Regions from separate parts of the Arthrobacter sp. YAF17 genome, predicted to be linked through region 3. Evidence: riboswitches for the same ligand, from Rfam matches in the RefSeq annotation. Region 3 holds a riboswitch; each other region holds the start of a gene.

Region 1 (10,417 bases), on a different contig from region 3:
CCGGCGTCGCGCTGCTGTGCGCCAGCCTGATCAACCGCGGCACCACCACGCTGCGGCGGCTCGCGCGGATCGAAGAGGTGAACCGGATCGTCGAGGTGCTGACCAGCATCGGCGTCGAATGCACGTGGCTCAACGCCAACGACCTGCAGATCCGGCGCCCCGCCGTGCTTGACCTCGACTCGATGGACGTGGAGGCCGCCCGCCGGACCCGCAGCGTCATCATGCTGCTGGGCCCGCTCCTGGACGAATCCAGCGAGTACCGGCTGCCCTACGCCGGCGGCTGCGACCTCGGCACCCGCACCGTGCAGCCGCACATGCAGGCGCTGCGCCAGTTCGGCCTCAGCGTCGACGCCAAGTCAGGTTTCTACGCCGTGCAGGCGCCGCCGTCGGACGGGCACGACCGCTCCTTCGTGCTCAGCGAACGCGGCGACACCGTCACCGAAAACGCCATTATGGCCGCCGCCCACCGCAGCGGCACCACCATCATCCGCAACGCCAGCCCCAACTACATGGTGCAGGACCTGTGCTTCTACCTGCAGATGCTCGGCGTGCAGATCGACGGCGTGGGCACCACCACGCTGAAGATCACCGGCCGCCCCGCCGTCGACGTCGACATCGAATACTTCCCCTCCGAGGACCCGATCGAGGCGATGAGCCTCATCACCGCCGGCATCGTCACGGACTCGGAGGTCACCATCCGCCGCGTTCCGATCGAATTCATGGAAATCGAACTCGCGACCCTGGAACAGATGGGCCAGTTGCTCGAAGTGTCCGGCGAGTACCTGGCCCGCAACGGGAGGACCCGGCTGGTTGACGTCACCACCAGGCCCTCGGAACTGCGCGCCCCCGAGGACAAGATCCACCCCATGCCGTTCCCCGGGCTGAACATCGACAATCTGCCGTTCTTCGCGGTCATCGCCGCTAACGCCACGGGCCAGACGATGATTCACGACTGGGTCTACGACAACCGCGCGATCTACCTGACCGAACTGAACAAGCTCGGCGCCCAGGTGCAACTGCTGGACCCGCACCGGATCTACGTCAACGGACCCACAAAATGGCGGGCAGCCGAGGTTGGCTGCCCGCCGGCCCTGCGGCCCGCGGCCTGCCTGCTGCTGGCGATGCTCGCCGCCCGGGGCGTCTCGGAACTGCGCAACATCTACGTGATCGAGCGCGGCTACGAGGACCTGGCCGAGCGCCTCAACACCATCGGCGCGAAGATCGAGTACTTCCAAGACTGAATGCGCTGAACCCGCTGAACAGCTCCAAGCAACGCGGGGCCACATCCCGCTCCTCCGGACGCCCCGCATGGGCCGGATCTGACCCCGCGTTGGACCTTGAGCGTTTCGGGGGTTCCTGACGCACAATAGATTTATGCGCACCTTCGGCGTGGAGGAAGAACTGCTCATAGTGGATCCCGAAACGGGGATGCTGCTTGCCCTGGCCGATGTCATGCTGCCCGTCCTGGTCCCGCCTAAGCAGGACGCCGCCCTGATTCTCCCCGGGCAGCAACCGGTCCATGAGGACGGCGCCGACTTCAGCTACGAACTCAAGCTCGAGCAGATTGAAACCCAGACGCGCCCCTGCCTGGACTACCCGGAGCTGCTCCGGCAGCTCAGGCAGGGCCGCGGCCGTGCGGACCGTGCCGCCCGGGCGCACGGCGGCCGCATCGCAGCCCTCGCCACGTCTCCGCAGGGCGCCGCCACCCACCTGACGCCGAAGCAGCGCTACATGACCATGCAGCAGCGCTTCGGGCTCACGGTCCGGAACCAGCTGACCTGCGGGCTTCACGTCCACACCCTCGTGGAGTCCCCGGAGGAAGGCGTGGCGGTGATGGACCGGATCCGGGACAAGCTCGCCGTGCTGATAGCGCTCAGCGCGAACTCCCCCTACTGGAATGGCGCCGAAACCGGGTTCGAAAGCTACCGGACCCAGGCGTGGAACCGCTGGCCCGGGTCCGGCCCCACCATGATCTTCGGCAGCCTTCCCGTCTACCGGAGGGTGGTGACCCGGCTCGTGGAAAGCGGCGTCCTGATGGACGAGGGGATGGTCTATTTCGACGCCCGGCTGGCACGGCATCATCCCACCGTGGAGATCCGCGTCGCCGATGTCTGCCTGCGGGCCGAGGACGCGGGGCTGATCGCAGTGATCGTGCGTGCCCTGGTCGAGTCAGCGTCCCGGGAATGGAACGACGGCGTCGAACCCGCCCCGGTGCCGACCCTGCTGCTGCGGATGGCGGCCTGGCAGGCCAGCAACTGCGGACTGCGCGGGGAGTTGCTGGACTTTGGAACGTTCACTCCGGCCCCGGCCGCGGACGTGGTCTGGTCGCTCGTGGACTTCGTGGCCCCCGTGCTCGAGGAGCAGGGCGAGTTGGATCTGGTCCGCGAGGGCGTCGGCCGGATCCTGGCGGAGGGCTCGGGTTCGCAGCTGCAGCGGGAGCCGTTCCACGCGGGCGGGCTCGCCGCCGTCGTCGAACGGGCGGTCGAGGTGACCACGGAGGGAACCGCGGGCGACCAGGCTGACCAGGGGACGTCCCTGAGGCGGATCCGCCAGGGCTGAGCGGGCCCGCCGCCGAGTGCGCATTTCGCGGCAATGTGTTCAGGAAACACTGCCGCGAAATGCCAACTCGCGGCGGAAACCTAGACCTGCTTGAGCGCCTGGCCCAAGTCGCGGACCAGGTCCTCGATGTCCTCGAGCCCCACGGAGAGGCGCACCACGCCGTCACTGAGGCCGATTGCCGCGCGGCCCTCCGGCCCCATGGCGCGGTGCGTCGTGGTGGCGGGATGGGTGATGAGGGACTTCGAATCGCCGAGGTTGTTGGAGATGTCGATGATCCGCAGCGCATCCAGCAGCGCGAAGGCGGCCTCCTTCGCCGAGCGCCCGGCGGACGGGGAGAGCTCAAAGGTCAGCACGGTGCCGCCGGCCTTCATCTGCCGGGCGGCCAGATCGTACTGCGGGTGCGACGGCAGCAGCGGGTACTTGACCCAGCTGACCGCGGGCTGCTCCTCAAGCCATTCCGCCAGCCGCAGCGCGGAAGCGGAGGAATGGTTCACCCGCAGGGCCATGGTCTCCAGCCCCTTGGTCAGCACCCACGCGTTGAACGCCGAAAGCGCCGGCCCGGTGTGGCGCATGAGCTGCTTGACCGGGCCGTCGATGAACTCCTTGGTACCCAGGATCGCGCCGCCGAGCACCCGGCCCTGGCCATCGATGTGCTTGGTGCCGGAGTAGACGATCACGTCCGCGCCCAGCTCCCCGCAGCGCTGCAGCAGGGGAGTGGCAAAGACATTGTCGACGACGACGGTCGCCCCGGCGGCGTGCGCCAGGTTGCTCACGGCGGCGATGTCCACGATTTCCTGCATCGGGTTCGACGGCGATTCGAAGAAGACCGCCGTCGTGGGTTCCGACAGTGCGGCGCGCCACTGCTCCAGGTCCGGGCCGTCCACGAAGACCGTCTCCACACCCCAGCGGGGAAGGATCTCGTTGAGGATCACGAAGCACGAGCCGAACAGCGAGCGGGCCGCGACCACCCGGTCGCCGGCGGCCAGCAGGGCGCCGAGGGCCGTGAAGACGGCGGACATTCCCGAGGCGGTGGCGAAGCAGGCCTCGGTGCCTTCGAGCAGCCGGAGCCGTTCCTGGAACGTGGCCACCGAGGGGTTGCCGTAGCGGGAGTAGACGAAGCGTTCGTCCTCGCCGGTGAACGCACGCTCGGCGGCGGCCGCGGATTCGTAGACGAAGCCGGAGTTCAGGAAGATCGGCTCGGACGTTTCCTGGAAGCCGGTGCGGTCGAGCCCGCCGCGGACGGCCTGGGTGTCGGCGCTCCAGCCGGCGGCATCGGGGTTGAAGGCCACTTAGTGCTTTCCGAGGTTGGTGGGCAGGCCGCGGTTCTTCCAGCCGTTGACGGTGCGCTCCCCGTAGCGGTCCGGTCCGCCTTCAAAGCCCTCGAGAACGTTGTAGGAGGTGAAGCCGGCCTCCGTCGCGGCGATCGCGGCGGCGATCGAGCGGGCGCCGGAACGGCACAGGAAGACCAGTTCGGTGCCCGGCTCTTCGGGGGCCTGCTGTTTCAGCTGTTCCACGAAGCGCGCGTTGGGGATGCCGCCGGTGAGGTTCCACTGGATGAACAGCGGATCGTTGTCGGTCTCGTTGGTGTCCGGGATGCCGATGTGGGCCCATTCGCCCTCGGTGCGCACGTCCACCAGGATGGCGCCGTCCTCCAGCTTGGCCCAGGCCTCCTGCGGGCTGAGGTCTCCGGCGTAGCTCACGCGTGGCCCTCGCCGTCGAACTCCAGGTCATCCACGGCATTGGCGACGGCGGCATCGGCGCTGGCGATCGCGGCCGGCAGCACCACGGCCTGGGCCACGATGACGCTGCCGCCGTTGGACGTGACGGCCGGGCCGCCGTGCAGCACATAGCCCTCGGCCAGGGCGGCCGAGACGCGCTCGCAGAAGGCGCGGTCATCGGGGCCGGTGAACAGGCGGTACGCCAGTCTCTCCCCGGCAGCGGGGACGGCGGGGGCCGGGGCTGGCACTGTACGGGGTGCTGTATCGGGGACAGCGGGGGCGGACGCGTCAGGCACGACGGATCTCCTTCTTTCACGCTTGCAGCTCGAATTGGTCGATATGCCGAGTATTCACCTGAGGCACCCCGCCGCGAAAGGGAGGGTTGCCGACCGGCCAGTCAGGGCTTGGCGCCGGTTCTCATTACTCACCAAAAACGTAACACCCGCGACGCCGGCCGGCACCGCCGCCGTCGTCATGTTAGGTAACGGAATCCGCCGGAGTGCGGGGACCCATCCGGCGGTTCCGGGGGGATAATGACGGGAGGTGAAGTCCCTTTACGCCGGATGAAATCAGGTGGCCGTGAACGCCTCGGATGCCCCTACAGTCGGTCCCATGCTGCATTTTGGGTGGTTTGTGGGCCACGGCTTCGGCGTCCAGGGCTGGGGAACCCCCGGCTACGGGATCGGCTATGACTGGAAGAAGCCGGCGCTGTACCAGGACGCGGTCCGGGCCTTTGAACGTTCCTGCCTGGACCTTTTCATCATCGAGGATTCCCTCACCGTCCCGGACACCTACAGCGGCAGCGCGGAAGTTTCCCTGGCGCAGGCGTCCTTCGCGCCGAAACACGATCCGCTGGCCCTCGTGCCGTACCTGTTCTCCGCCACGAGGCACCTGGGCATCGTGCCCACGATCAGCGCCTCCTTCTACCCGCCGTTCACGGCGGCGAGGCTGCTGGCCACCCTGCAGCACTTCTCGCACGAACAGCTGGGCTGGAACGTGGTGACCTCCGGCAGCGACCTCGCTGCCCAGAACTACGGCCTGGACCAGCAGATCGAACACGACCGGCGCTATGAGAAGGCCGAGGAATTCGTGGATGTGGTCCGCCGGCTGTGGCGCAGCTGGGAACCGGACGCGATCCGGGAGGACGCAGGCGGGGGCATTTTTGCGGACCACACCAAAGTCCACCCGATCCACCACGACGGCGAGTTCTTCAAGGTCCGCGGGCCGCTGAACACGGCACCATTGCCGGAGGAACCCGTGCTGGTGCAGGCAGGGGCCTCCCCGCGGGGCAAGGCCTTCGCCGGGGGCAACGCCGACGTCGCGATTGCGCTCGCCCGGGGAGCGGACGGGATGAAGGCCTACCGGGACTCCATCCGGGCGGAGGCCGCCGCCGCCGGCCGGAACCCGGATGACGTCAAGGTGCTGTTTGTCCTCAAGCCCACGGTGGTCGGCTCGCGGGCGGAGGCGGAGGAGCTGCGGGCCCGGCGCCGGGACCTGACGCAGCGGGACATCGACAGCCAGCTCAACTCCATCTCCTACCTCTCCGTCATCGACTTCAAGCAGTTCGACCTCGACGCCCCGCTGCCGGAGCTGCACACCAACAGCAACCAGGGCACCCTCGACCACTTCACCAAGGCCGCGCCGCCGGGTTCCACGCTGCGCCAGCTCCTCCAGGCCCGCAGCGGCGGCGCGGGGGACAGCATCATCGGCACGGCCGAGGAGATCGCGGACTACCTCGAAGAGACCGGGGCGCAGGTGGGCGGCGACGGGTTCCTCTTCTCCGGGTTCGTGGACCCCGCGACGGTCCACGGCGTCCTGGACCGGCTGACCCCCGTGCTCCGCCGCCGGGGGCTGATACGGACCAGCTACGGCGACGGCGGCCTCCGCCGGAACCTGCGGGACTTCTAGCGCCATGACCGACCAGCCGGCCGCCGCAGCGTCCTTCCTCATCGGCACGGCCCGGCTGCACGCCCGGGAGGTCGCCGCGGCGGCCGCCGACCCCTCCGTGCGGGTGGTCCTGAGCGAACAGGCCCTCGAAGTGCTGGGCCGCTCCCGGGAAGTGGTCCAGCGGGCCATTGAGTCCGGGCACAAGGTCTACGGCCTCAACACGCTGCTGGGGTCCGGCCGCGACACGGCAGTGGCCGAGGAATCAATCCTCGCCTACCAGATCCAGGTGGTCCGCTACCACGACAGCGGCGTCGGCGGGCTGCTGGACGCCGCCGAAGCCCGCGCCACGGTCCTTGCCAGGCTGATCGGCTTCAGCCGCGGAGGCTCGGGGGTGCGCCCGGAGACGGCGCGTTTCTACGCCCGGCTGCTCAACCGCGGTGTGCTTCCCGCGATCCCGCGCGACGGCTCCGTGGGATCCTCGGACCTGACCCAGCTCGCCGCCGTCGCCGCCGTCGCCATCGGGGAGGGACAAGTCCTCTCTCCGGACGGGCCGCCCGTCCCCGGCGGGGAGGCGCTCGCCGCCGCCGGGCTGGAGCCCCTGGCCCTGGCACCGGGGGAAGCACTGGCCCTGGTCAGCGCCAACTCCTACTCGATCGGCGTGGGCGCGCTCCTGCTGGGACGGCTCCTGCGCCTGGCGGACCTGGCCGACACCGCGCTGGCGCTCTCGCTGGAAGCGACCGCACGGTACGACGGCGGCGGGAACCTCAGCCCCTTCTCCGCGGCCGTGCAGGCGGCCAAGGCCGTCGACGGCCAGGCTGTCTCCGCCGGCAATGTCCGCCGGCTGGTCCGCGGCGGCTGGCTGGAGCAGGACGGCCGGGACGCCTCAGTGCAGGATGCCCTGTCCTTCCGGGCCGCACCGCAGACCCACGGCGCCTTCCGCTGGCAGCTCGGCGCCCTCGAGGAAGCCCTCGAAGTGGAGCTCAACGGACAGGGCGACAACCCGCTGACCGACCTGGCCTCGGGCCGGATGGTGTCCGGCGGGAACTTCCAGCCTATGCAGCTGGCCCTGGCCTTCGAAGCCCTCCGGCTGGGCCTGGCGCACCTGGGGATCAGCAGCGAACGCCGGATCGCCAAGCTCTATCCGCCGCAGCGCCGGATCCGGCAGCAACACCTCGCCGCTGCCGGGGACGGCGCCGCCCTGGCGCGGGAGGAGCTCCCGGGCCTGCTCTGGTACTCGGCGGCCGGGCTGCTGGCCGAGCTGAAGACCCTGGCGGCGCCGGCCACGCTCGGGGCGCCCACCCTGTCCGCCGACGTCGAGGACCACTCCACGCTGGCGCCGCTGGCCCTGCAGCAGCTCGAACGCTCCGCCGAGGCCGCCGAGAAGCTCTTCACCATCGAGGCGCTGACGGCGGCCTACCTGCTGTCCCGGGCCGGCGACGCTACCGCTACCGGTGCCGGTGCCCGCGCCGGTGGGGGTCCCGGGGCGGCCGGGACCGGAGAGCGGCCGCTCGGGGCGGGGACGGGCGCCATCCAGGCACGCCTTGAGCGGGTGCTGGCCCACGGCGCCTCCGGCGGGCTGACGGCGTCCGCGCTGCTGGACGCGGCGCGCGATGATCTGCACTCCGCGCTCGCGGAACGTGCCACAGGGGAGGGGGAAAGCCATGACGGGGAAGCACACGGTCGCGGAGAAGCTGCCCAATGACGCGGATGCCGTCCTGGCCCAGGTGGGCGGCACCCCGCTGGTGCGGCTGAGAACGATCACTAAGGGCCTGGCCAGCGCGGTCTACGTCAAACTCGAATCGGAAAACCCGGGCGGATCGATCAAGGACAGGACGGCCCTGAGTATGGTCCGGGCAGCCGAGCGGAGCGGGGCGCTGCAGCCCGGCGCCACGATCGTGGAGAGCACGTCGGGGAACACCGGAATCGGGCTTGCCCTGATCGGGGCCCTGACCGGCCATCCGGTGGTTGTGGTCACGGGTGACTCGATTTCCGCCGAGAAGCTGGCCGCCCTGCACCGTTACGGTGCCCGGGTGGTGATTACGGACTGGGATGCGCCGTCCGGATCGCCGGAGAACGCGCGCGCGGTGGCGGCACGGATCACGGCGGAGACACCGGGGGCCTGGCGTCCGCTGCAGTTCGACAACCCCGCCAACCCGCAAGCGCACTACGACACCACGGCGCCGGAGATCTGGGAGCAGACGGGCGGCGCGGTCACGCATTTTGTCGCCGGGGTTGGCACCGGCGGCACCATCAGCGGCACCGGCCGCTACCTCAAGGAAAAATCGGCGGGCCATGTCGAGGTGATCGGCGCCGATCCGTTCGGCTCGGTCTACAGCGGCGGCCATGCGGGGCAGATCCTGGTGGACGGGGTGGGGAACACCTGGCCGGAGGCCGACTGGCCGAAAGCCTTCAACCGTTCCACGGTGGACCGCTTCCTGCGCATCCCGAACGACGAGGTCTACACGACGGCGCACCGGCTGCTGAACGATGAGGGCCTGTCACTGGGACCGTCCTCCGGACTCGCCGTGGCGGCCGCCCTTCGGGTGGCGCTCGCCGCGCCGCACGGCTCGGTGGTGGTGGCCATCGCCCCCGACGCCGGCAGCAACTACCTGAGCAAGGCCTTCAACCCGGTGTGGCTGGCCGAAAACCATATCCGGGTGGCGCCAGACGTCGCGGAGGAGCTGGCGGAACCGAGTACCGGCCGCCGGACCTAAGTACCCGGCGCCCGGGCGACAGCTCCCGCCCCCCGCCAACTCCGAGTAGCCGCTACTCGGGTATTCCAGGCGACCCCCGCTTTTACTGAAGGGGCACGTCCCACAGTGCCCAGAAAGTCTCATGCGCCACGAAACTCGCCGGGGGGCCATTCACATGATGTCAATCCACGTTCCGCGCACCACCGTCATTGGTGGTGGCCAGCAGGAAAGCAGCCACGCCGCCGCATACGGCCCGGCCGGCTGGCGGCACCGGGGAACGGGGCGGCCATGAAGCCCAGGGTCCTGCTCACCGGTGCCGGCGGCTCGGCCGGCCGGGCCCTGGCCGGGCAACTCAAATCCCGCGGTATCCCCGTCCTGGGCGCTGATATCCGCGAGCTTCCCACCGGTGCCGGCATCACCGTGGTGCCGGTGCCCGCGGCCACCGACCCGGAGATGGTCTCGGCGCTCCGCCGCCTCGTCACCCGGGAGCGCATCAACCTGGTCATCCCGACCGTGAGCGCGGAACTCCCCCTTCTCGCGGCGTACCGCGCCGCCTTCGGCACCGGCGTGCGCGTCATCATCGGCGAACCCGGGCCAGTGTCCGTCGCCCACGACAGGCTCTTCACCGCCTGGCAGCTGCAGTCCGCGGGCATACCCGTTCCCCGCTTCGGCGTCCCCAGTGACTTCGCCGATGCGGACGCCGCGATGGCTGCGCTGGGCGGCCCCGTCGTCGTCCGGCCCAGGCAGTCCGGCGGGGAGCGCCCCGCCTTGGTCATCGACCGCAGCTCAGACTTCCCCTGGCACCGGCTGCCGGAGGGCCAGATTGTCCAGGAGCTCATCCCCGGCGCGGGGTACGCACCCATGGTCTTCGGCAGTCCGGCGCACAACGGATGCGAGCCGTTCGTCGTCGTCGTGGAAAAGACCGAACTGGACCGCGGCGCTGTGGGCAAAGCGGTCGCGATGCGGCGCGTGGACGCGGACGAAGCCATGGACGTGGGCAACGTGGCCATGGCCGCAGTGCGCTCGCTGGGACTGACAGGGCCCGCGGATGTCGATGTCCGCCGCCGCGCGGACGGGACCCCGGTGGTCCTTGACCTGAAGGCCCGTTTCGGCGCGAACAGCTGGCGTGCCCCGGAACTGCTCGACGCCGTCCTGGCGTGCTGCGTGCTGCCGGCCTTCAACCCGGCGTCCTTTACGGGAGCCGCCGGAGCGGGCGTCAGTGCCCTGGTCTGATCCGCGCCGCGCGGGGGCCACGCTGTGGGACCAATGGCCCAGCGTGTCCATCATTGTCCCAGCCTGCAACGCCGAGGCCAGCATCGCCGCGTGCGTCCGGTCCATCCAGCTCACCCGCTACGAGCGCTGGGAACTTGTCCTCGTCGACGACGGCTCCACGGACTCAACAGCGGAACTCATGGCGGCACTGGCCGCCGCGGACCCGCGGATCAAACTCGTACGGCAGGCCCGGTCGGGTAGGTCCGCGGCGCTGAACCTCGGCAGCCACCATTCCGCTGGAGACGTCCTCATTTTCGTGGATCCGGAGGCGAGTGTTTCCCGGCGGAC
Region 2 (10,417 bases), on a different contig from region 3:
CAGCTCGGCGAAGGCCCCGGCGTGCGGCTCGCCGTGGAATTCGGTGCCGCGAGCGTGGACCACGTGAACTACCTGTCCGTCGCCGACGTCGACGCCCTCGCCGCCAGCTGGTCCGGCTGGGACGCCGCGTCCGGTGACGGGCGCGGCACCGTGGCGACGTGCCTGCCGGCATGTGACCTGTCCACCCGCCAGCCGCTGGCGCCGGGCCGGGAACTGCTCGACGCCGGCGTGCAGCTTGCCCTGGCCTCCAACTGCAACCCGGGTACCTCCTACACCAGCTCGATGGCCTTCTGCGTCACCACCGCCGTGCTCCAGATGCGCCTGAGCGTCCACGAGGCGGTGCGCGCCGCGACCTACGGCGGCGCGCTGGCGCTCGGCCGGGAGTCAGGGAACGACGCCGACGGGGAACGCGCCGTCGGCTCGATCGCCGTCGGACACCGCGCGGACCTGCACCTGCTCAACGCGCCCTCGGCCACGCACCTGGCCTACCGGCCCGGCATTCCGCTGACCCACGCCGTCTGGCGCGCGGGGGTCCGCGCCCGCTGACCCACCCAACTGACTCGCAGCAGGGGCTGTTTTGGACGCTCAAAACAGCCCCTGCTGCGAGTCAGTTTCGTTAGTTAGAAATACATCGGCGGGGCGTCGAGCACCGTTTCGTCGACGCGGCGCTCCACCCACTGGCTGAAGGGTTTGTCCAGCTCATACTTGCCCAGCTCGGTCCGCAGGAGGCTCCGGACCTCGGCATTGTCCGGGTTGTTGAGGGACTCGAAGTACTCCACGGACCAGTGGAACCAGCGCATGCAGAACAGCCGCATGGTGAGCCCGTGGGTGACGAACAGCGCGTTGGGGGCGTAGTCCGGCCTGGACCAGTGGCGGTACAGGGTTTCCATAAATGAGGAGACCCGGTCGTAGACGTCCGAGCCGGATTCGCCCTCCCGGAAGCGGTAGAAGAAGTGGCCGTAGGCGTTGCGGAGCTCCTTCTGGTCCTCGATCTCGCCGGCGATCTGGAAATTCGCCCAGTCCTGCTCCCGCAGCCGCGGCTCCTCGATGACCCGCTCGATCAGCGGACCGAGGTTGAGGGCCTCCAGGGTCTGGTAGGCCCGAAGGTAAGGGGAGACATACACGCAGGCCTGCTGGCCGTCCAGCAGCCGCCGGACCTGTTCACCGGCTGCCCGGGCCTGTTCCACACCGAGTTCGGTCAGCGGAATCCGGTAATCGGGCACCCGGTTGTAGATGGAAGTGTCGGCGTTGGCGGCGGACTGGCCATGCCGGATCAGAATGATTTTCCCGGGCGCACTCATAAACCCCAAGCATAGGGCCCGGCAGCGTCGCGGCCCCGATTCAGGCAACTACCGGCAACTGCAGGCAAGATGTAACCATGTTGGTTCCCTCCCGCCGCCGGCTGCGGCTTGAAATGTGGATTGTCCTGGGCTTGTCCCTGGGACAGTCGGCCGTGTATTCGGTGGTGCAGCTGCTGGACAAGATGACCAGGGCGCCGCTCGCCGAGGGGACCTCCACGCTGAACCGCTCGCAAAGCAGCCGCGAGTACTTCGACCTCACCTACCAGCTGCTGGACATCATCTTCGCCCTGGTCCCCGTGGTCCTCGTGATCTATTTCCTGACGGAAAACCGGCCGTCCGGCCACGGCATCACGGCCTTCCAGAGACTGGGCCTCAACTTCAACCGGCCCGGCAGGGACCTGCTGCAGGGCTTCGGCCTGGCGGCGCTGATCGGCATCCCGTCGCTGGGCCTCTACGCCGCCGGCCGCGCGCTCGGCATCACGACGGCGATCATTCCCAGCGCGCTGGACGCCTACTGGTGGACGGTGCCGGTGCTGGTCCTCTCCGCGATCCGGCACGGGATCGTGGAGGAAGTGATCGTGGTGGGCTACCTGCTGGACCGGCTCGGGAAGCTCGGCTGGTCCGTGCCTGCGGCCATCTTCGCCAGCGCCATGCTGCGGGGCAGCTACCACCTGTACCAGGGGTTCGGCCCGTTCATCGGCAATGCCATCATGGGCGTCATCTTCGCCGTGGTCTACACCAAAACCCGCCGGCTGATGCCGCTCGTGATCGCCCACGCCGTCCTGGACATCGTGGCATTCGTCGGCTTCAGCCTCTTTGGCAAGGCCATCGGCCTGGGCTGAGTGCGCACCAACACAAAGCAACGCGGAGTCACTTCGAGCCCATCCGGAGGCACTGGACGGGCGCGAAGTGACCCCGCGTCGCCTTTCAGAGCCGGCCGGGCCGCCGGTGCGCCGTTTCTGTATTGGCGTTAAAGTATTTCGGCCGTCATCGGTGGGTGACGTCATTGGCACCCGCTGATGGCGGCCGAAGTGTGGGGCGGTGAAACGTCAGATCGTGACGGCTCCGGAGGCCGTCTCGAACGTGACGGACAGGATGCCGGGGGTTCCGCGGGGAGCGATCCAGTTCACGGCCACGTCTTCCAGCGGCTTTTCCACCGGAACACCCAGCCATTCGGTGACGCGCTCGGCGGAGCCGGCAATCGTGAGGGCGGACATCTTGACCTGGCTCTCGTAGGCCTTCGACGGGTGGAGTTCCGGGTCGCCTTCCCACCTGAGCATGTACGGGACCTGGGGATCGGCGATGAGCCCGAGGATGCCGATCTGCTTCCAGACCAGTTCGCGGCCGTCCGGGAACTTGCGGTTGCCGTTGACGGCGGCGCGGCCGAGCCGCTCCTCGAACGGGGCCAGGTCGTCAACCTCGACGCACCAGCCCATCCAGCCGCCGCCTGCTTCGGAGCGGGCACGGACGGCCTGGCCGAAGGGGGCCTTGTCGGAGGCCGGGTGGTTCAGGACCTCCACGACCTCCAGGTACTTGTGTCCCGCGAGCGGGATGATCATGTTGCGGGTCCCGAATCGGGGGTGTACTCCGCCCTTCACGGCTTCGACGCCGAGGGCAGACGCAATTCGTTCGGTGGTGGCAGCGAGGCCATCTTGTTCACAGGCGTAAGAGACGTGATCCATGCGCATGACCTCATCTTGGCACTTTGTGATGCGGCTCTCAGCTTAGGCTCGCCTAACCGAGATGGGATGTCATTTTCGGGGTGCCCCCGAAGTGCTCTTTTCCGCGTCATTGCGCGGAACCAGGGGGCCCGGCCGGGCCAGCCGGCCGCCCGGCTTCATCTTCGTCACAAAGCTATCCAGAGCCCGGAACCCGTTCCTAGACTGGGGTCAGGTCATGAGTGCCAGCGCACAGCCCCGGCTTGCTGGCCGGCAACCCTCGTATCGCGGTGGGGTGCCCCGGGTGAAGACCTGGCCGTCCGGCGCCCGCCGGAAGGCAAGCGCGGCGCCAGAGTTGACCCGGGCCAAGGAGCTCCGGGCAGTCTGTGCCCAGTCCCCAAAGGAGTCTCCGATGTCCAACGCCTGGTCCTTCGAAACCCGCCAGATCCACGCCGGCCAGGAGCCGGACAGCGCCACCGGTGCCCGGTCGCTTCCGATCTACCAGACGACGTCGTTCGTCTTCCCCAGCGCTGAAAGCGCCGCCAACCGGTTCGCCCTCGCCGAACTGGCTCCCATCTACACCCGGATCGGCAACCCCACCCAGGACGCCGTGGAACAGCGCGTGGCCAGCCTGGAAGGCGGGCTCGCGGCGCTCTTGCTGAGCTCCGGGCAGGCCGCGGAGACTTTCGCGATCCTGAACATCGCCGAGGCCGGAGACCATGTGGTGGCCAGCCCCAGCCTCTACGGCGGCACCTACAACCTCCTGGCGCACACCCTGAAGAAGTTCGGTATCTTCGTAACGTTTGTGGAGGACCCGGACAACCTGGCCCAGTGGCGCGACGCCGTGCAGCCCAACACCAAGCTGTTCTTCGGCGAAGTGGTCTCCAACCCGCGCCAGGACGTCCTGGACATCGAGGGCATCTCGCAGGTGGCCCATGAGGCCGGGGTGCCGCTGATCGTGGACAACACCCTTTCCACGCCGTACCTCATCCGGCCGATCGAATGGGGCGCGGACATCGTGGTCCACTCCGCCACCAAGTACCTCGGCGGCCACGGCGCCGCGATCGCCGGCGTGATCGTGGACTCCGGCAACTTCGACTTCGGCGCGGATCCGGAGCGGTACCCGGGATTCAACACCCCTGACCCCACCTACAACGGCCTGGTCTACGCCCGGGACCTCGGCAAGGACGGCGCCCTCGGCGCCAACCTCTCCTACATCCTCAAGGCACGCGTCCAGCTGCTGCGCGACCTCGGCTCGGCGGTATCCCCGTTCAACGCCTTCCTCATCGCCCAGGGCATCGAGACCCTGAGCCTGCGCGTGGAGCGGCACGTCGCCAACGCCACCGCTGTCGCCGAATGGCTCGAGGCCAGGGACGACGTCGAATCGGTCGCCTATGCCGGGCTGCCGTCGAGCCCCTGGTACGAGCGCGGCCGCAAGTACGGGCCCAGGGGGACCGGCGCCGTCGTGGCCTTCAACATCGCCGGGGGAGCGGAGGCCGGCAAGCGGTTCGTCGACGCCCTGGAGCTGCACTCGCACGTCGCGAACATCGGTGACGTGCGCTCGCTGGTCATCCACCCGGCGTCGACCACGCACAGCCAGCTCTCCCCGGAGCAGCAGGCCGTTGCCGGCGTCAACCCCGGTCTGGTGCGCCTGTCCGTGGGCCTGGAGCACATCGACGACATCCTCGCGGACCTCGAAGCCGGCTTCCGGGCGGCCAAGGACGCCTAAGCGAGGTCAACGCCGAGTTTCCCCACCTTTGCGGGCATGAGGCCGGGAGTCGCCGACACTCCGGGGCGACCCGCCGCCCACGGCCTTCAAAAGTGGGGAAACTGCGGTGCTGACGCATGTGGCTGTCACACGGGCGTCACAATCTTCGCCACAACGCCGCCGCATTTCGTAAGCTCAGTGCAGGTCATGAGTGCCAGCGACAGCCCCGGCTTGCTGGCCGGCAACCCTCCTTTCGCGGCGGGGTGCCCCGGGTGAAGACCTGGCCTGCCGGTCAGCTGACGGTGGGCAAGCGCGAAGTTAGGTCCTCACATGACGATTGCCGTCACCCGCCAGGGTGCACCCGTAAACACGACCGCCCACGTCCAGGCCCCGGTTCCGGGTGATGCAGCCCTGGATGGAACGGTCCGGTACCTCCGGATTGGCGACCTGGACCTCGAATCCGGCGCCCGGCTGCCGGATGTCACCCTTGGCTATGAGACCTGGGGAACCCTCAATCCGGACGGCTCCAATGCGGTGCTGATCGAACACGCCCTGACGGGGGACACCCACGTCACGCGGGGTGCCGGCGAGGAACCGGGGTGGTGGGAGCAGCTTGCCGGACCCGGCGCCCCCGTGGACACGGACAAGTACTTCGTCGTCTCTATCAACATCCTTGGCGGCTGCTACGGCTCGACGGGACCCTCGACGCCGGCGCCGGACGGCCGGCCCTGGGGGTCCCGCTTCCCGCTGGTCACCCTGCGGGACACGACGGCGGCCGAAGCCAGGCTGGCGGACGCCCTGGGCATCCGCAGCTGGTACGCCGTGCTGGGCGGTTCACTGGGCGGGGCGCGGGCACTCGAGTGGGCCGTCAGCTACCCGGACCGGGTCCGGCGCTGCGGCGTGTTTTCGGTGGGCGCCAGCAGCACCGCCGAACAGATTGCCTTCGCCCAGGCCCAGACCCTGGCCATCAGGCAGGACCCCAACTTCAACGGCGGGGACTACTACGGCGGTCAGCAGCCGGAAGCAGGCCTGGCACTGGCCCGGCGGATCGCCCACATCACCTACCGCTCGGCCGCGGAGCTGGATGGACGGTTCGGCCGGAATGCCCAGGAACAAGAGGCCCCGCTGGAAGCAGGCTCGCTGGCCGGCCGCGGCCGCTACCAGGTGGAGAGCTACCTCGACCACCAGGGCAACAAGCTGGTCCGCCGCTTCGATGCGAACAGCTACATCGCCATCACCGAAGCGCTCATGAGCCATGACATCAGCCGCGGCCGCGGCGCCCTCACGGAGGCCCTGGCCCCGGCCACGGCGGAATTCCTGGTGGCAGCCGTCGACTCGGACCGGCTGTACTTCCCGGCCCAGTCCCGGGCGCTCGCCGCCGCCCTGCCGGGGGACGTGGCCGTCCACACCATCGAGGCGCCGATCGGACACGACGGTTTCCTGACCGAGATCGGCCAGCTCAGCACCCAGCTTCGGCAGAACTTCTTCGGCTAGGCGTACTTCGGCACTCTGCCGGACGGGCCGCGCCGGTCCGGCAGAACGACGTCGGGCCCGGACTGGCGCCGGAGGAAGGACCGGCAACCGCCCTGGGAATTTGCCTCGGCCGCCGGGAACTCCGCCGGCGAGCTCCGCACCCGCTGGCAGGACGCCGCTGTGCGCTCGCGCACCCTCGTGGGCGAGGCCCTCGCCGACGGCGGGACGGACTCGCTGGCACGCCGTGCATGGCCCGACGGCGGGGCGCCCAGCCTGCGGTGGATCCTTTGCCACATGATCGAGGAGTACGCCCGGCACAACGGCCACGCCGATTTGCTGCGCGAATCCGTGGACGGAAGCACCGGAGAATGAGGCCAGTTGTGCATTTTTGCAGATGCGCTCTGCACTAATGGCCGTTGAGGACCGGGGCTTGAGCGTCCATACTCGTTGAGAATGATGCCCGTGTCACAAATCACAGGTATCCATTGCCCAGAGGTCCATAGGGTGTCGACGGAGACGCCAAAGGAGTCGAAATGAGTACGCAAAACGCTGCCGCCAGGCGGCCGGAAGAGGAAGACGTCAAATCGTCCGGCCTCAAGAAAGTTGTAACGGCCTCCATGGCCGGCACCGTAGTCGAATGGTATGAGTTCTTCCTCTACGCCTCCGCGGCGACCCTCGTCTTCGGCAAGATCTTCTTCCCGAACTCCGGCACGGAACTTGACGGCATCATCGCCGCCTTCCTGACCTACGCCGTCGGCTTCGTTGCCCGCCCCATCGGCGGCATCGTCTTCGGCCACTTCGGCGACAAGTTCGGCCGCAAGCAGCTGCTCCAGCTCAGCATCATCCTGGTGGGCGTCTCCACCTTCCTGATGGGCTGCCTGCCCACCTTCCAGCAGATCGGCTACTGGGCTCCGGCACTCCTCGTCTTCCTGCGCTTCGCCCAGGGCTTCGCTGTTGGCGGTGAATGGGGCGGTGCAGTCCTGCTCGTTGCCGAGCACAGCCCCAGCAAGTCCCGCGGCTTCTGGTCCTCCTGGCCGCAGTCCGCCGTTCCGCTGGGCAACCTGCTCGCCACCGGTGTGCTGTTCGCGCTGTCCGCCACGCTGTCTTCCGCTGACTTCCTCAGCTGGGGCTGGCGCGTGGCCTTCTGGCTCTCCGCCGTGATCGTGCTGGTCGGCTACTACATCCGGACCAAGGTCACTGACGCCCCCATCTTCCTGGAGGCCCAGAAGGAAGTCGCGGAAGAGAAGAAGGGCTACGGCGTCGGCGAAGTGTTCCGCCGCTACCCCCGCGGCGTTTTCACCGCCATGGGCCTGCGCTTCGCGGAGAACATCCTCTACTACCTCGTGGTCACGTTCTCCATCACCTACCTGAAGGTCATCGTCCAGACGGACACCTCCCGGATCCTGCTCCTGCTGCTCGTGGCGCACGCAATCCACTTCGCCGTGATCCCCATGGTCGGCAAGCTCTCCGACAGCCTCGGCCGCAAGAAGGTCTACATGGCGGGCGCCATTCTGGGCGGCACCTGGGGCTTCTTCGCCTTCCCGATGATGGACACCAAGAACGACCTCATCATCCTCGCGGCGATCACCATCGGCCTGCTGTTCCACTCGCTCATGTACGCCGGCCAGCCGGCCATCATGGCCGAAATGTTCCCGACCCGGATGCGCTACTCCGGCGTTTCGCTGGGCTACCAGGTCACCTCGATCGTGGCCGGCTCAATGGCGCCGATCATCGCCGTCGCCCTGCTCAGCCAGTTCAAGTCCTCGACGCCGGTGGCCATCTACCTGCTCGGCGCCTGCGTGGTCACGATGGTGGCCGTGTTCTTCCTCAAGGAAACCCGCGGTATCTCCCTGCACGACGTCGACGCCGCGGATGCCCAGGGCACCGCGGACCTGCTCGCCGCTGCCAAGAAGTAGGCAAGCAGAACCGACAGCAACAACGAAGCAACGGAAACAGCCCGGGCCCCGCACTGCGGGACCCGGGCTGTTGCCGTTTGCGCCGTCCGGCTGAGCCTGCCAGGCCGGTTCAGCCGGCCAAGACTTCTCAGCCTGCCAGGACATCCTGACGTGCGGAAATCTCGGTCCGGATCGCCTCCAGCACGGCCTGTACTGGCGCCGAACGCAGGGACTCCGCCCGTGCCACCGCCCAAATGGGGAGCTGACGCTGGAAGTCGTCCGGCAGCACAGGCAGGAACGTGGGGTCTCCCACCACCAGGAAGTTGGGCAGCAGGCCGATCCCGGCACCACGCCGGACGGCCTCCAGCTGGGCAAAGATGCTGGTGGCCTGGAAGCTGGACCGCGGGACGGGCAGCTGGGTGGAACGGTGGCCCAGTTCTGCGACCTGCAGCGCCGACTCCACGTACGAGACAAAGCCGTGCTGCCGGACGTCGTCGAGTGTCACCGGAAGCCCGTGGTCCCGGGCGTACTCCGGGCTCGCATAGAGCCGGAGGAAATAGTTGGACAGGAAGATGGTTTGCGCATTGCTGACATCCAGGTTGCCCACCACCACCTCGAGGTCCACGCCGGACCGGTTCTGGCTGACCTTGCGGGTGGCGCTGAGCATTTCGACGTTGAGCAGCGGGTGTTCCCGCTGCAGCCGCACCAGGGCCGGCGCAACGAACCCGGCGCCGAAACCGTCCGGCGTGCTGATGCGGACCAGGCCCGAGAGGACGTCTTCGGACTGCGCGATCCGGTTGGTGAGCGCCCCGAGCGTTCCCTCGATCGCCTCGGCGGCGGCCACCGCCTCATTGCCGAGGTCGGTCAGTTCCCAGCCGTGCGGGCTCCGCTCCAGCGTGCGCCCGCCGAGCTGCTTGTCCAGGGCCAGGATCCGGCGGGAGATGGTGGTGTGGGTGGTACCGAGCGTTTCCGCCACCGCATTGAACCTGCCCAGCCGGGCAACGGTCAGCAGGATCAGCAGATCGTCGGGACTCGGAAGCCGCCTTAAGTCCACCAGAACTCCTTCGGATCAAGGTATGTGCATCCATGCACATGCCGTCTGTAGTTTTTCCCCTTGATTGCACTGTAACAGGGTGTGATGCTGGACACGGAACTTCCGGTGAACGTCCGGAACGCGCGCACGGCGCGTATCAGCAGCACCGGAAAGACCTGCGGCAACGACGCGCAGGAACACGCAAGCAAAGGAGCTTATGCCATGGCAGTAATCGCTTGGATCGGACTGGGGAACATGGGCGGGTCCATGTCGGTAAATCTCGCCAAGGCCGGCCACGACGTCCGCGGCTTCGACCTGAACGCCGAGGCCGTGGCCGCCGCAGAGGCGGGCGGCGTCAAGCCCGCCGGGAGCATCGCCGACGCCGTCGACGGCGCCGACGTCGTCTTCACCATGCTTCCCAAGGGCGAGCACGCCCGCGCCGTCTACCTCGGCGAAGACGGCGTCCTGGCCCACGCGGACACCCGCACGCTGCTGGTGGATTCCTCCACGATCGACATCGCCTCCGCCCAGGCCCTGCACGACGCCGCCGCTGCCGCCGGCTTCCGCTTCGTCGACGCACCGGTGTCCGGCGGCATGAGTGGGGCGAAGGCCGCCACCCTGACCTTCATGATCGGCGGCGAGGCCGGGGCCGTGGCCGAGGCCACCGAGTACATCAGGCCGATGGCCGCCAACATCATCCCGACCGGCGGGGCCACCACCGGCCAGGCCGCCAAGATCTGCAACAACCTCATGCTTTTCATCAACCTGGCCTCCACGGCCGAAGGCGCTGTCCTGGCCGACCGGCTCGGGCTGGACAAGCAGGTCTTCTGGGACATCGCGTCCGTCTCCTCCGGCGACAGTTGGGCGCTCCGCACGTGGTACCCGGTGGCCGGCGTGGTCCCCACCGCGGCCTCCAACAACGACTTCGCCCCGACCTTCACCACCGAGCTGGCCAACAAGGACATCGGACTCGCCATCAGCGCGGCCCGGGACACCGGCACCCCGCTGGAAATCGGCGAGCACGTCCAGCAGCTGTTCCAGCGCCTCATCGACGCCGGCCAGTCCGGCACCGACTGCTCCGCAATCGTCAAGCTGGTCGACGGCTCCCTCGACGCCGCCAACTAGCCTCCACATTTTTTAGAAAGAGAACCACCATGGAACGCATTCCGCACTTCATCAACGGCGCCCTGATTTCCGACGCCGAGCGCTACGGCCCGGTCTTCAACCCGGCCACGGGCGAGCAGGAGAAAGAGGTCGCCCTGGCCTCCGCCGCCCGCGTCGAGGAGGCCATCGCGGCCGCCCGCGCCGCACTGCCCGGCTGGCGCGCCACCAGCCTCGCCAAGCGCACC
Region 3 (10,417 bases):
CGCCGCCGACGATTACGGCGCCGAGGGGCAGGGGAAGCCCGAAGAGCAGGTAGAGCGCGATCGCCCCGCCGACCACTTCGGCCAGGTCGGTGGCAGCGGCCACGATCTCGGCCTGGACCCAGAACGCGCGGCGCCAGACCGGCTTGAGCCGCTCACCGAGGATCTCGGGCAGGCTCTTCCCGGTGACGATTCCGAGCTTGGCGGACTGGTACTGGACCAGCACGGCCATGATGTTGGCGGCCACCAGAACCCAGACCAGGAGGTAGCCGTACTGGGCGCCGGCTGTGAGGTTCGCCGCCACGTTGCCGGGATCCACGTAGGCGATCGAGGCGACGAACGCCGGGCCCAGAAGGCCGATCATGGCGCGGCGGCCGCCCTTTTTCCGCCGGGCGGGTGCCTGTGGCGCCGGCGCTTCGTGTCCTGTTACTTCCAGCACGGCGGGCTCCCCTGGGTAGGTGCGTCACGACGACGCGGCCGGTGGCGGCGCGCTGTTGCCCGCCCCATAATTTGTAGCTGCCTATAAACAATTATTAGGCATACCGAAACCATAGGCCAGCGTGCAGATTCGGTGCAATGCCGGCGCGTGGAACCGTGGGCCCGCCGGGTCAGGCCCGGACGGCCCGCCAGCTCTGTGTCAGGTAGGGGAGGGGGAGTATTTCGCCGGGGCCGTGGCCCAGATGTTCGTGCAGGTACCACTCGAGATTGCCCAGGACCTTGGCGCGGACCGCTTCGCTGGCCGCAAGGTAGTAGCTGCGGGACTTGGTCAGCTCCATGATGTCGGCGGTGCGCACGGGATCTTCCCAGCGGGTGAGGTGGCTCTCCAGCCCCCCGAATTCCGGGCCCAGCGGGGGCCTGAAGTGGGGTTTGTGGACGTCGCCGGCATGCATGATCCGCGAGAGCCGGTGCACCCAGGGAACGGACGTGTCCAGCTGGTTCCAGACGAGCCCCAGGACACCATGGGGGCGGAGGATCCTGGCGATCTCCGTGCTGGCCAGGACGGGATCGCACCAGTGCCACGCCTGGGCGACCGTGACGACGTCGAAAGCCCCGGAGGGCAGACCCGTGTGCTCGGCGGTACCCTCGACGGCGGTGACGCCCGGAAGCGTCCTGCGCAGCTGCTCCAACATGTCGGCGGACGGGTCAACAGCCACCGTGTGCAGCCCGCGCCCGGCCAGCAGCGCCGTGAACTTCCCGGTGCCGGCGCCCACGTCCGCGGCGTCCTTCGCCCCGGCGGGAATCAGCCAGTCGGCCGAATCGTCGGGGTAGCCCGGGCGCACGCGTTCGTAGTGCTCCCCGCCGTCCTGGAAGCTCTGCCCGAGCTCCTGGCGCCGTTCCCGGTGCAGTTTGGGGCCACCGCGTGCCACGTGCGATCTCCTTCGGCAGGTCCGGATGGGTACCTTCCGAATTTACCGCACGCGGCAGGGCCGCGATGCCAGGTTGGTTCCCCGCCCGGTCAGTCCTGGGTGCAGGGGGCCGCGCCGGCAGTGCCGGGCGTGTTGGGTGCCCAGTGCGGGTAGCTGCGGGTGTCGTTGGACGGAACCCACCTTCCCGCGTCCACCACGTAGTCCCAGCCGAGGCCGGTCTGGCGCAGCTCCTGGATACCGGCGAGCAGACGCTGGGCGTCCTCCAGCCGGGACCCGACTCCGAAGCTGGCCCGCAGCGAGCCGGAGGGCAGCCCGAGCCGACGGAGCAGGGGGTGTGCGCAGAACCGGCCGTCGCGCAGCCCGATGCCGTGTTCGGCCGAGAGATACGCCGCCACCAGGCCCGCGTCGTAGCCTTCCACGGAGAAATTGACGACGCCGATGGTGCCGGTGCCGGCCCCGTTCCCCGGTTCGTGGCCTGCCGGCACGTCGAAGGATGCACTGTCCGCGAAGATCTGGTGGACGGTCACGCCGTCGATCCGCGCTAGGCCCTCAACGAGGAACGACCGGATGGCGTTTTCGTGCGCGTGCCACTGGTCAACGTCCAGGCCGGCGATGACCTGGGTGGCCCGGGCCAGGGTGGCTGCGCCGAGGACATTGGGAGAGCCGCCTTCATGCCGGGCGGGGCCGGTGGTCCAGCTGACCGTGTCAATCCGGGCGTCCTGCACGGCTCCGCCGCCGGCCAGGTGCGGCGTGCCGGCGTCTAGCCAGTCGGGACGGCCCACCAGCACGCCCGCGCCGAAGGGCGCGTAGAGCTTGTGCCCGGAGAACGCGAGGTAGTCGACGCCGTCCGCGGTGATGTCGATCCGCCGGTGCGGGGCCAGCTGGGCGGCGTCGACGACGATCCGGGCGCCGTATTCATGGGCCAGGGCGGCCAGTGCCCGGATCGGCAGGATCTCGCCGGTGACGTTGGAGGCGCCGGTGACGGCGAGCAGGCTGACGCCGCCGTGGGCGAGTTCCCCGTGGAGCAGTTCCAGCGTGGCGGCGAGGGTGGGCGCGGCGATGACGCTGCGGTGCGGCACCCGCTGCCAGGGCAGGAGGTTGGCATGGTGTTCGATGTCGAGGTAGAGCACCTCGCCGGTGTTCACGCCGTCGACGACGGGCAGGCAGCCGGCCAGCAGGTTCAGGGAGTCGGTGGTGTTCCGGGTGAAGATCACGGCGTCGTCCGGACGGCCGCCCACGAAATCGCGGACGATGGTGCGGGAGTTCTCGTAGACCGAGGTGCTGATCTGGGAGGCATAGCCGGCGCCGCGGTGGACGCTGGCGTAGAACGGCAGGATTTCGTTGAGGTAGGCCGAGACCACCGACAGCGCGGGCGCCGAGGCGCCGTAGTCCAGGTTGGCGTAGCGGACGCTGCCGCCCTGGATCAGCGGCGCCTGGATCTCGGCGCCCGTCACCGCGGCCAGCGGACGGCGGGCGACGGCGAACCGCACATCGGGATGCGCTTGGCCGGCGACGGCACGGAGTTCGGGGGTGGCGGGAATGGTGGCAGTCGTCATGGGACCTCGCTTGAAAAGGACCCCACGTACCGGGGATCCGCGCTTGCCGGGTCCGTTCCGGACCGGCCAGGTCGTCACCCGGGGCACCCCGCCGCGAATGGAGGMTTGCCGGCCAGCAAACCGGGGTTTAGCGCTGGCACTCGTGACCTGTTTCGAGCCTAGGACATTCCCCGCCCGCGCGAAAAGGTGCTGGCCGATTGTGAAGCTGTTTGTTACGCGGGCGCTAGCACACTCGCTAGCACGCTCGGCTGGCTGCGGCGATGCCGGTCCGGGGGCTCGTCAGGAACTGCAAAGTTGAACAGGTTCCCGGGCATCCGGCGCCCGGGCGGGCGGTGCCGCCGCAGACCGGATTGGCCGTCGCTGCGACCGTTTCGGCGGGTTCTTCGGCGTGTTCCCGGACTGGCCGGGCGGCGTCCCGGCTCGGGGCGGTCTGCTGGCTGCCGGTGGAGATGCTGAGGCCGAACAGGGCATCGAGGGCAGCGGCGTAGTCGTCCTGGCGCCCAAGCGCGGCGAGCGCCCGGCCGCGGACCGTCGGGGTATGGAGCAGGCGCCGGATCAGATGCCGGAGGGCGAGGTTCACGTCGTCAGCCGCGGCAGACCGGCCATGCTGTTTGCTGACGCGTTCCATTTCGCTGTGGAGGACCTGATGTAGGTGCTCGCGCAGCGCGACGACGGCGGTATCCACGGCGCGCCCGGCTTCCTCCTCCTCGAAGTGGCGTGCCGCCTGCCGGACCAGGGCGCGGGCTCGGCGCAGCGCCGCGGCGTCCGCCGGGGGAGCAGCGCGGTGCACCGATTCCAGCGTGATGAGTTCGACGCCTGGCAGCCCGCCCACGCGGGGGTCGAAATCGTGGCTGGGAGCGAGGTCGATGATGGCCAGCGGACGGGCCGCACCCTCACGCCACCGGGTGAGGGCGGCAGCGTCGAGCCGGGCCCCCGAGCCGCTGCAGCCAATGAGGAGGTCCACCCCCGCAACGGCTGCCGGCAGCTGGCCGGCGGAGAGGGCGGTGCCGCCCCGGGCCGCCACGAAGGTCTTCGCGCGGCCGGAGTGGGAGAAAACCGAAATGTCGGAACATTTCCGGTTCCGGAGCAGCTCCGCGACGCACCCGGCGTAGGCGCCGGTCCCGAAGAGAACCGCCGACGCGCCGGCGATCCCGGCCTGTTTGGTGCCGTCCCGCGGGCCCACGGCGGCGGCAAGGTCCAGGGCAACGGAAGCGATGGATCTGCTCGCGCTGCTGAGTGCGGTCTGTGCCCCCACGTCCTTCGCGGTGCGGGATGCGGCCTGGAACAGCCTGCCCAGCCGTCCGCTGGTGGTTCCGGCGGCCTGCGCGTCCGAGAGTGCGCGCCGGACCTGGCCGGCGACTTCGCGTTCACCCACGACGACGGAATCCAGCCCCGCGGCAACGGCGAAAAGGTGTTCCGCGGCCGCAGTTCCCCGGAGTTCCTCGAAGAGGCCCGAAAGGCGGTTCTTGGGCAGCCCGGAGCCGAGATGGACCGACTCGAGGACGTCCGTGCGTGCGGCTGCCAGGCCCGCCTCGGACGGGACTTCGCAGTAGATTTCGAATCGGTTGCAGGTGGACAGGACCACGGATGCGGCGACGGGCGAGCCGCCGGCGAGAAGCTGCGGCGCGAGCCCGGTGGCGGCGGCGTGCAGTGCGGCGGCCGATTCGGGCTCCAGGTCCCGGTACTTCGCCATGAGCACCAGCAGTACCGGGCCGATCCCGGCGGTGCCGCCAGTCCGGGCATGAGCTGTGTCAGACAAGGCTGCTCTCCTCCCAAAAAGATGCCCTACCTTGAGGCCGGCTGAGGCCGGCCGTCCTGGACAGCGTCGTACAGGGAGGTTGCGGAATCCTTGGGGGCGGGCCCGTCGGGTTGCTAGAGCAGGTCGTCCAGGCCGGGATTGAGGCGCTTGAGGACCTCGGAGTGGAGGATCGAATTGGTGGCGAGGGCGTTACCGCCGAAGGGGCCGTCTTCGCCGTCCAGGGAGGTGAAGCGCCCGCCTGCCTCGGTGACGATGGGTACCAGGGCGGCCATGTCGTAGAGGTTCAGCTCGGGCTCGCAGGCGATGTCGACGGCGCCTTCGGCCACGAGGCAGTAGGACCAGAAGTCCCCGTAGGCGCGGGTGCGCCAGACTTCCTCGGTGAGGCCGAGGAACTCGTCGAGGTTGCCGCGCTGCTTCCAGCCGCCCAGGCTGGAGTAGGACAGGGAGGCGTCCGAGAGCTCCGAGACGTTGGAGACCTTCAGCCGGGTGGCGGCGGCCAGCGAACGCCCCATGTAGGCTCCGGCGCCCTTGGCGGCCCACCAGCGCTTGCCCAGCGCGGGGGCGCTTACGACGCCGACCACCGGCTCGCCTTCGTCGACGAGGGCGATCAGGGTGGCCCAGACGGGGACGCCGCGGACGAAGTTTTTGGTCCCGTCAATCGGGTCGATTATCCAGCGGCGGGAGCCGTGGCCTGAGCTGCCGAATTCCTCGCCGAGCACGGCGTCGCGCGGGCGGGAGCGGGACAGCTGGCCGCGGATGGCTTCCTCGGCTGACTTGTCGGCGTCGGTCACCGGCGTGAGGTCCGGCTTCGTCTCGATCCGAAGGTCGAGCGCCTTGAAGCGGCTCATGGTCTGGGAATCTACGGAATCTGCCAGTACATGGGCAAGGCGCAGGTCATCGTTGTAGCTCGAAGCGGGTTGACTCATGGTTCCAAACTACCGCCAAAGCGGGCGGGGGAGCGGTAGGCGGGACCGCAGCCGGCTACGAGACGGTGCCCAGTTCCTTGACGTCCTGTGCTTCCATCCGCGGGTCCGTCCCCAGCAGGCGGCGGAGCGAGGCGAGCCGGGCCGGGCCGGATTCGCCCGCGTGGCCGGCAGCCACCCAGGCGTCCACTCCGCAGTTGACGGCGCTGGAATCGTGCTTGCAGCCCCGCTCGCAGTCGTCGGTGCCGGGCTCGAGGTCCGGAAAGGACCGCAGGATCCGGTCCGGGTCCACGTGGGCCAGGCCGAAGGAGCGGATGCCCGGGGTGTCGATGATCCAGCTGCCCGCCGGGGCATCGTTGACCTTGAGGGCCAGGGCGGAGGACGACGTGTGGCGGCCGCGCCCGGTGACGGCGTTGACCCCGCCAGTGGCGCGCTCGGCGCCGGTCAGGGCGTTCACCATGGTGGATTTTCCGACGCCGGAGTGGCCCAGCATGACGGTGACCTTCCCGTCGAGGTGGCCGCGCAGCTGCGAGACGGCGTCCTTGTCCAGGCGCGCGGACAGGCCGTCGTCGGAGCGGGCGTCGATGCCGGAGGCGGCGGAATCCGCCGTCTTGGAGATGATCACCGGGAAGGCAAGGTGCTGGTAATTGGAGAGGAGTTCCGCAGGATCCTTGACGTCAGCCTTGGTGACCAGCAGCAGCGGCTCGATGCCGGCGTCGTACGCGGCGACGAGGGCGCGGTCGATGAAGCCGGTCCGCGGCTCCGGGTTGGCGGCCGCCACGACGATCACCAGTGTGTCGGCATTGGCGACGACGGCGCGCTCGATCGGGTCCGTGTCGTCGGCGCTGCGCCGCAGGAGGGTCTTGCGGTCCTGGATCTTGACCAGCCTGGCCAGCGTGTCCGGCTCGCCGCTGACGTCCCCGACAAGGGAGACGAAGTCGCCGGCAACGACCGGGTTGCGGCGCAGCTCCCGGGCCCGGGCGGCGATGATCTTGCGCTCTTCGGGTGTGCCTTCGGCGACGACGGCGGTGTAGCGGCCGCGGTCCACGGTGATGATCCGGCCGGTGACGGCGTCGTCATAGGCGGGCCGGTCCTTGGTACGGGGCCGGGATCCCTTTTTGTTGGGGCGGATCCGGACGTCGGATTCGTCCCAGGAATCAGTGCTGCGTGCCACCGGCGGAGTCCTTCTCTGCTGCGGTTCGCTGCGCCAGCATGGCTTCCCAGAGTTGTGGGAAGTCCGGCATGGTCTTGGCCGTCGTCGCGATGTCCTCGACCTCGACGCCGGGCACTGCCAGGCCAAGGATGGCGCCCGCCGTGGCCATGCGGTGGTCGGCATAGCTGTGGACGATGCCGCCGCGCAGCGGCGCCGGGCGGATGACGAGGCCGTCGCCAGTCTCCTCGGCATCCCCGCCCAGGCGGTTGATCTCGGCCACGAGGGCGGCGAGCCGGTCCGTTTCGTGCCCGCGGAGATGGGCGATGCCGGTCAGCCGCGAGGGGCCGGTGGCGAGGGCGCACAGTGCTGCCACGGTGGGCGCGAGCTCGCTGGTCTCGTCGAAGTCGGCACCCTTGATCTCGGCCCCGCCGGTGACCGTCAGGGTGCCGTCCGTGAGTGTGACGGCGGCACCCATGGCCGTGAGGATGCCGCGCCAGAGGTCGCCGACCTGCGTGGTCTCTGCGGGCCAGTTGGGGATCCGCACGGTCCCGCGGGTGGCGAGGGCCGCCGCCAGGAAGGGGCCGGCGTTAGAGAGGTCCTGTTCGATCCGCTGGTCAAAGGCGCGGATCAGGCCGGGGGAGACAACCCAGTGGTTCGGAACGGAGTCATCGACGCCCACGCCGACGCCGCGCAGCACGGCCACGGTCATGTTGATGTGGTCCAGGCTCGGCACGGGCTTTCCCGGGTATTCGGTACTGCGGTGTTCCAGGTGAAGACCGTCGGTGAAGCGGGCGCCGGCCAGCAGCAGGGCGGAGACAAACTGCGATGAGGCGCTGGCATCGATGACGAGGTGGCCGCCGCGGACCTCCCCCGTGCCCTGGACGGTGAACGGCAATGACGACGCCGATCCGCCGTCGGGGGCGCTGACCGCTACGCCGAGTCCGGCCAGGGCCTCGATGATGGTGCCCATCGGGCGTTTGCGCGCGTGCGGGTCGCCGTCGAACAGTGACGCCCCCCGGCGCAGGGCCGCGACTGGCGGCACGAAGCGCATGACCGTCCCGGCCAGGCCGCAGTCGATCGCGGCCGGAGCCCCGGAGGGTTCCGTGCTGATGGGCGTGACAGCCAGATCGGGACCGAAGGCGCCGTCGCCCGGAACCTCGGTGATAGTGGCGCCGAGTTGCCGCAGGGCCTCGATCATCAGGGCCGAATCCCGGGAGTGCAGCGGAGCGCGCAACCGCGAGGGCCCGTCGGCGAGAGCCGCCAGCACGAGGTACCGGTTGGTCAGGGACTTCGATCCCGGCACGGTGACCGTCGCGTCAACGGGCCGGTCGGCGAAGGGCGCCCGCCAGAGCGGAGGGGTCCCGGCCGGAAGGGGATGGGCGGCTGCGGTGGGGGTGGTGCCGGTCATTGCTGTTTTAGGCTCCGTGGGTGTGGTCTACGGCTTTGCGCACGGCCTTGTCGGCCTTCTTAAGCTGTTTGCCGGTGGTCTTCTTGACGTCGGCGGCGAGGTGGCCGGCGTTCTTCTTGGCGTCCGCGGCGAGGTGTTCGGCGCGCCAGGCCAGGCTGGGCCTGCCATTGGTGTCGACGGAGGCCAGCAGCACGCCGCCGGTCAGCGAGACGTTTTTCAGCAGCTGCTTGCGGCGGGCGTCGCGGCCTTCCTTGGACGTTATGTCCGCACTGCGCCATTCAACGTAGCCGTTGAGCGCGGAGATGACAGCCAGGACGGTGGCTGCCAGGCGTGCTGACTTGCCGAGTGCGAGGAGGACCCCGGCTCCAACCTGTGTGCCGCCGATAACGCGGGCCAGGACCTTCTCGTTGGTCTGGAAGGGAAGGGACTCCGCGGCGCGGCGCAGCAGGGGTGAGAGCTGCGTCGCGGTGTCGTCCGCATTCTTTAGCTTGTCCATGCCCGCAAGGACGAAACTGGAGGCGAGCATGGGCCGGGCGAGAAAGCGGACAAAGGACATGAATTTCCTCCTGGATGGACGAACCGCGGAATCAATGCGGGAGAACCGGTTCTAGTCTTGCACTTTTGCGGAATATTTGCCTGCCCGGCGGGGTTGTGAATGACAGGCCCGGCCGCCGGTTTGCGGCTGGTCAAGGGGCAAGACAACAAGAGCACGATAACGAGTCAGGCCAGCCCACATGCCGGGCTGGAACACGGTGCCGCGGCTGGAGGATTCCGGCGTGGCGCCAGGGAGGCGGAGATTTGGTTCTGGTGAAGGACAAGCTGACACGTGGCACCGCGCTTATCGGGGACATTGCGCAGCCTGCGGCGGATCCTGCCGCGTTGTGGACGATGGCCCTGCAGGATGGAGCGGTGCCGGCGATTACGGACACCCGCCGGAAGGTAACAGTAGACTTGAAGGCAATGAGCACCATGGATCCGGCCGTTGCGGCCATGCACGAGGCAGCCGGAAACGGCGCGACGCCCGCCGAGTCACCTGTTGCCGGCCCTGCCGGCGCACTCCCCAGCCCTGCCTTGGCGCCCAACCCCGCGCACGATGCGGCCGCCCAGGAGCTGATCGTGGACGGCCAGGCTCTGGATGTTGCGACGGAAACGGCGGAGGACCGCCGCGTGCGGTTCGAACGCGACGCCATGCAGTATGTGGACCAGCTGTATTCCGCGGCCATGCGGATGGCCCGGAATCCCGCGGATGCCGAGGACCTCGTCCAGGAGGCCTACACGAAGGCTTTTTCGGCCTTCCACCAGTACAAGCCGGGCACCAACCTGAAGGCCTGGCTGTACCGCATCCTGACAAACACCTACATCAATCTTTACCGCAAGCGGCAGCGCGAGCCGCTGCAGTCCAACTCGGACACCATTGAGGACTGGCAGCTGGCCCGGGCGGAGTCGCACACGTCCTCGGGACTGCGCTCGGCCGAGGCCGAGGCGCTTGACCACCTGCCGGATTCCGACGTAAAACGGGCGCTGCAGGCCATCCCGGAGGAATTCCGGCTGGCCGTGTACTTCGCCGACGTCGAGGGATTCGCGTACAAGGAAATTTCAGACATCATGAACACGCCGATCGGGACCGTGATGTCCCGGCTGCACCGGGGCCGGAAAATGCTGCGGGATATGCTCGCCGACTACGCCGCCGAGCGGGGATTCAGGGCCGCAGATGCCACCGCGGCGGCCGGAAGCAACAAACAGGAGAACAGGAAATGAGCGACTGCCAGGGACTGGGCGATTGCGATGACGCCCGGATGCAACGTATCTACGAGTATCTGGATGGTGCCCTCACCCGCGATGACATCGCGGAGATCAAGGACCATCTGGACGGCTGCCCCGAATGCTTTGAGCAGTACGACCTCGAATGTGTCATCCGCGTGATGGTGAAGCGTTCCTGCACCGAAGCCGCCCCGGAGAACCTGAAGAACTCGATCCTGGACCGGATCCACTCCAGTAACCCCGTCGAGGCCTGACCCAGGCAGAACCGGCGCCGCCCGAGTACCATTAAACAGATGACCCCGGAAACCGTGAGGTTTCCGGGGTCATCTGTCCAAAGCTGTGGTTCCTAAGCGTTGCTTAGGCGTTGGGGCGCTTGCCGTGGTTCGCGCCGCCACGCTTACGGTCACGACGTTTACGTGCACGCTTGCTCATAGCTGGCCTCCTTAATTTTTGGTACTCAAAAGAGCTGCCCTCAAGTCTCCCACATCAGGGG

Evidence for each region. A riboswitch is a leader RNA that binds a small molecule or an ion and turns the genes downstream of it on or off. The one in region 3 is predicted to bind S-adenosylmethionine.
Region 1: another riboswitch for S-adenosylmethionine. It lies ahead of AB4Y67_RS13085 (DUF1737 domain-containing protein); the one in region 3 lies ahead of AB4Y67_RS04595 (aminotransferase class V-fold PLP-dependent enzyme).
Region 2: another riboswitch for S-adenosylmethionine. It lies ahead of metX (homoserine O-acetyltransferase MetX); the one in region 3 lies ahead of AB4Y67_RS04595 (aminotransferase class V-fold PLP-dependent enzyme).

What each region holds. Positions count from the first base shown of each region.
Region 1 is NZ_JBFRDB010000014.1:122,242-132,658, reverse strand. Features, by position in the region: gene AB4Y67_RS13105 (UDP-N-acetylglucosamine 1-carboxyvinyltransferase) at 1-1,241, shown strand, start outside; gene AB4Y67_RS13100 (glutamate--cysteine ligase) at 1,375-2,559, shown strand; gene AB4Y67_RS13095 (O-succinylhomoserine sulfhydrylase) at 2,640-3,848, opposite strand; gene AB4Y67_RS13090 (rhodanese-like domain-containing protein) at 3,849-4,259, opposite strand; gene AB4Y67_RS13085 (DUF1737 domain-containing protein) at 4,256-4,525, opposite strand; SAM riboswitch class IV at 4,587-4,702, opposite strand; gene AB4Y67_RS13080 (NtaA/DmoA family FMN-dependent monooxygenase) at 4,890-6,185, shown strand; gene AB4Y67_RS13075 (aromatic amino acid ammonia-lyase) at 6,190-7,866, shown strand; gene AB4Y67_RS13070 (PLP-dependent cysteine synthase family protein) at 7,826-8,878, shown strand; gene AB4Y67_RS13065 (hypothetical protein) at 9,146-10,090, shown strand; gene AB4Y67_RS13060 (glycosyltransferase family 2 protein) at 10,134-10,417, shown strand, end outside.
Region 2 is NZ_JBFRDB010000009.1:208,488-218,904, reverse strand. Features, by position in the region: gene hutI (imidazolonepropionase) at 1-546, shown strand, start outside; gene AB4Y67_RS09810 (histidine phosphatase family protein) at 621-1,301, opposite strand; gene AB4Y67_RS09805 (CPBP family intramembrane glutamic endopeptidase) at 1,379-2,143, shown strand; gene AB4Y67_RS09800 (VOC family protein) at 2,351-2,989, opposite strand; SAM riboswitch class IV at 3,194-3,309, shown strand; gene AB4Y67_RS09795 (bifunctional o-acetylhomoserine/o-acetylserine sulfhydrylase) at 3,315-4,688, shown strand; SAM riboswitch class IV at 4,871-4,986, shown strand; gene metX (homoserine O-acetyltransferase MetX) at 4,998-6,161, shown strand; gene AB4Y67_RS09785 (mycothiol transferase) at 6,177-6,512, shown strand; gene AB4Y67_RS09780 (MFS transporter) at 6,674-8,056, shown strand; gene AB4Y67_RS09775 (LysR family transcriptional regulator) at 8,184-9,089, opposite strand; gene mmsB (3-hydroxyisobutyrate dehydrogenase) at 9,291-10,193, shown strand; gene AB4Y67_RS09765 (CoA-acylating methylmalonate-semialdehyde dehydrogenase) at 10,223-10,417, shown strand, end outside.
Region 3 is NZ_JBFRDB010000003.1:127,198-137,614, forward strand. Features, by position in the region: gene AB4Y67_RS04585 (Nramp family divalent metal transporter) at 1-436, opposite strand, end outside; gene AB4Y67_RS04590 (class I SAM-dependent methyltransferase) at 606-1,364, opposite strand; gene AB4Y67_RS04595 (aminotransferase class V-fold PLP-dependent enzyme) at 1,454-2,920, opposite strand; SAM riboswitch class IV at 2,955-3,068, opposite strand; gene AB4Y67_RS04600 (glutamyl-tRNA reductase) at 3,156-4,613, opposite strand; gene hisN (histidinol-phosphatase) at 4,793-5,605, opposite strand; gene rsgA (ribosome small subunit-dependent GTPase A) at 5,661-6,776, opposite strand; gene aroA (3-phosphoshikimate 1-carboxyvinyltransferase) at 6,760-8,163, opposite strand; gene AB4Y67_RS04620 (DoxX family protein) at 8,171-8,719, opposite strand; gene AB4Y67_RS04625 (sigma-70 family RNA polymerase sigma factor) at 9,052-9,921, shown strand; gene rsrA (mycothiol system anti-sigma-R factor) at 9,918-10,178, shown strand; gene AB4Y67_RS04635 (50S ribosomal protein bL37) at 10,282-10,356, opposite strand.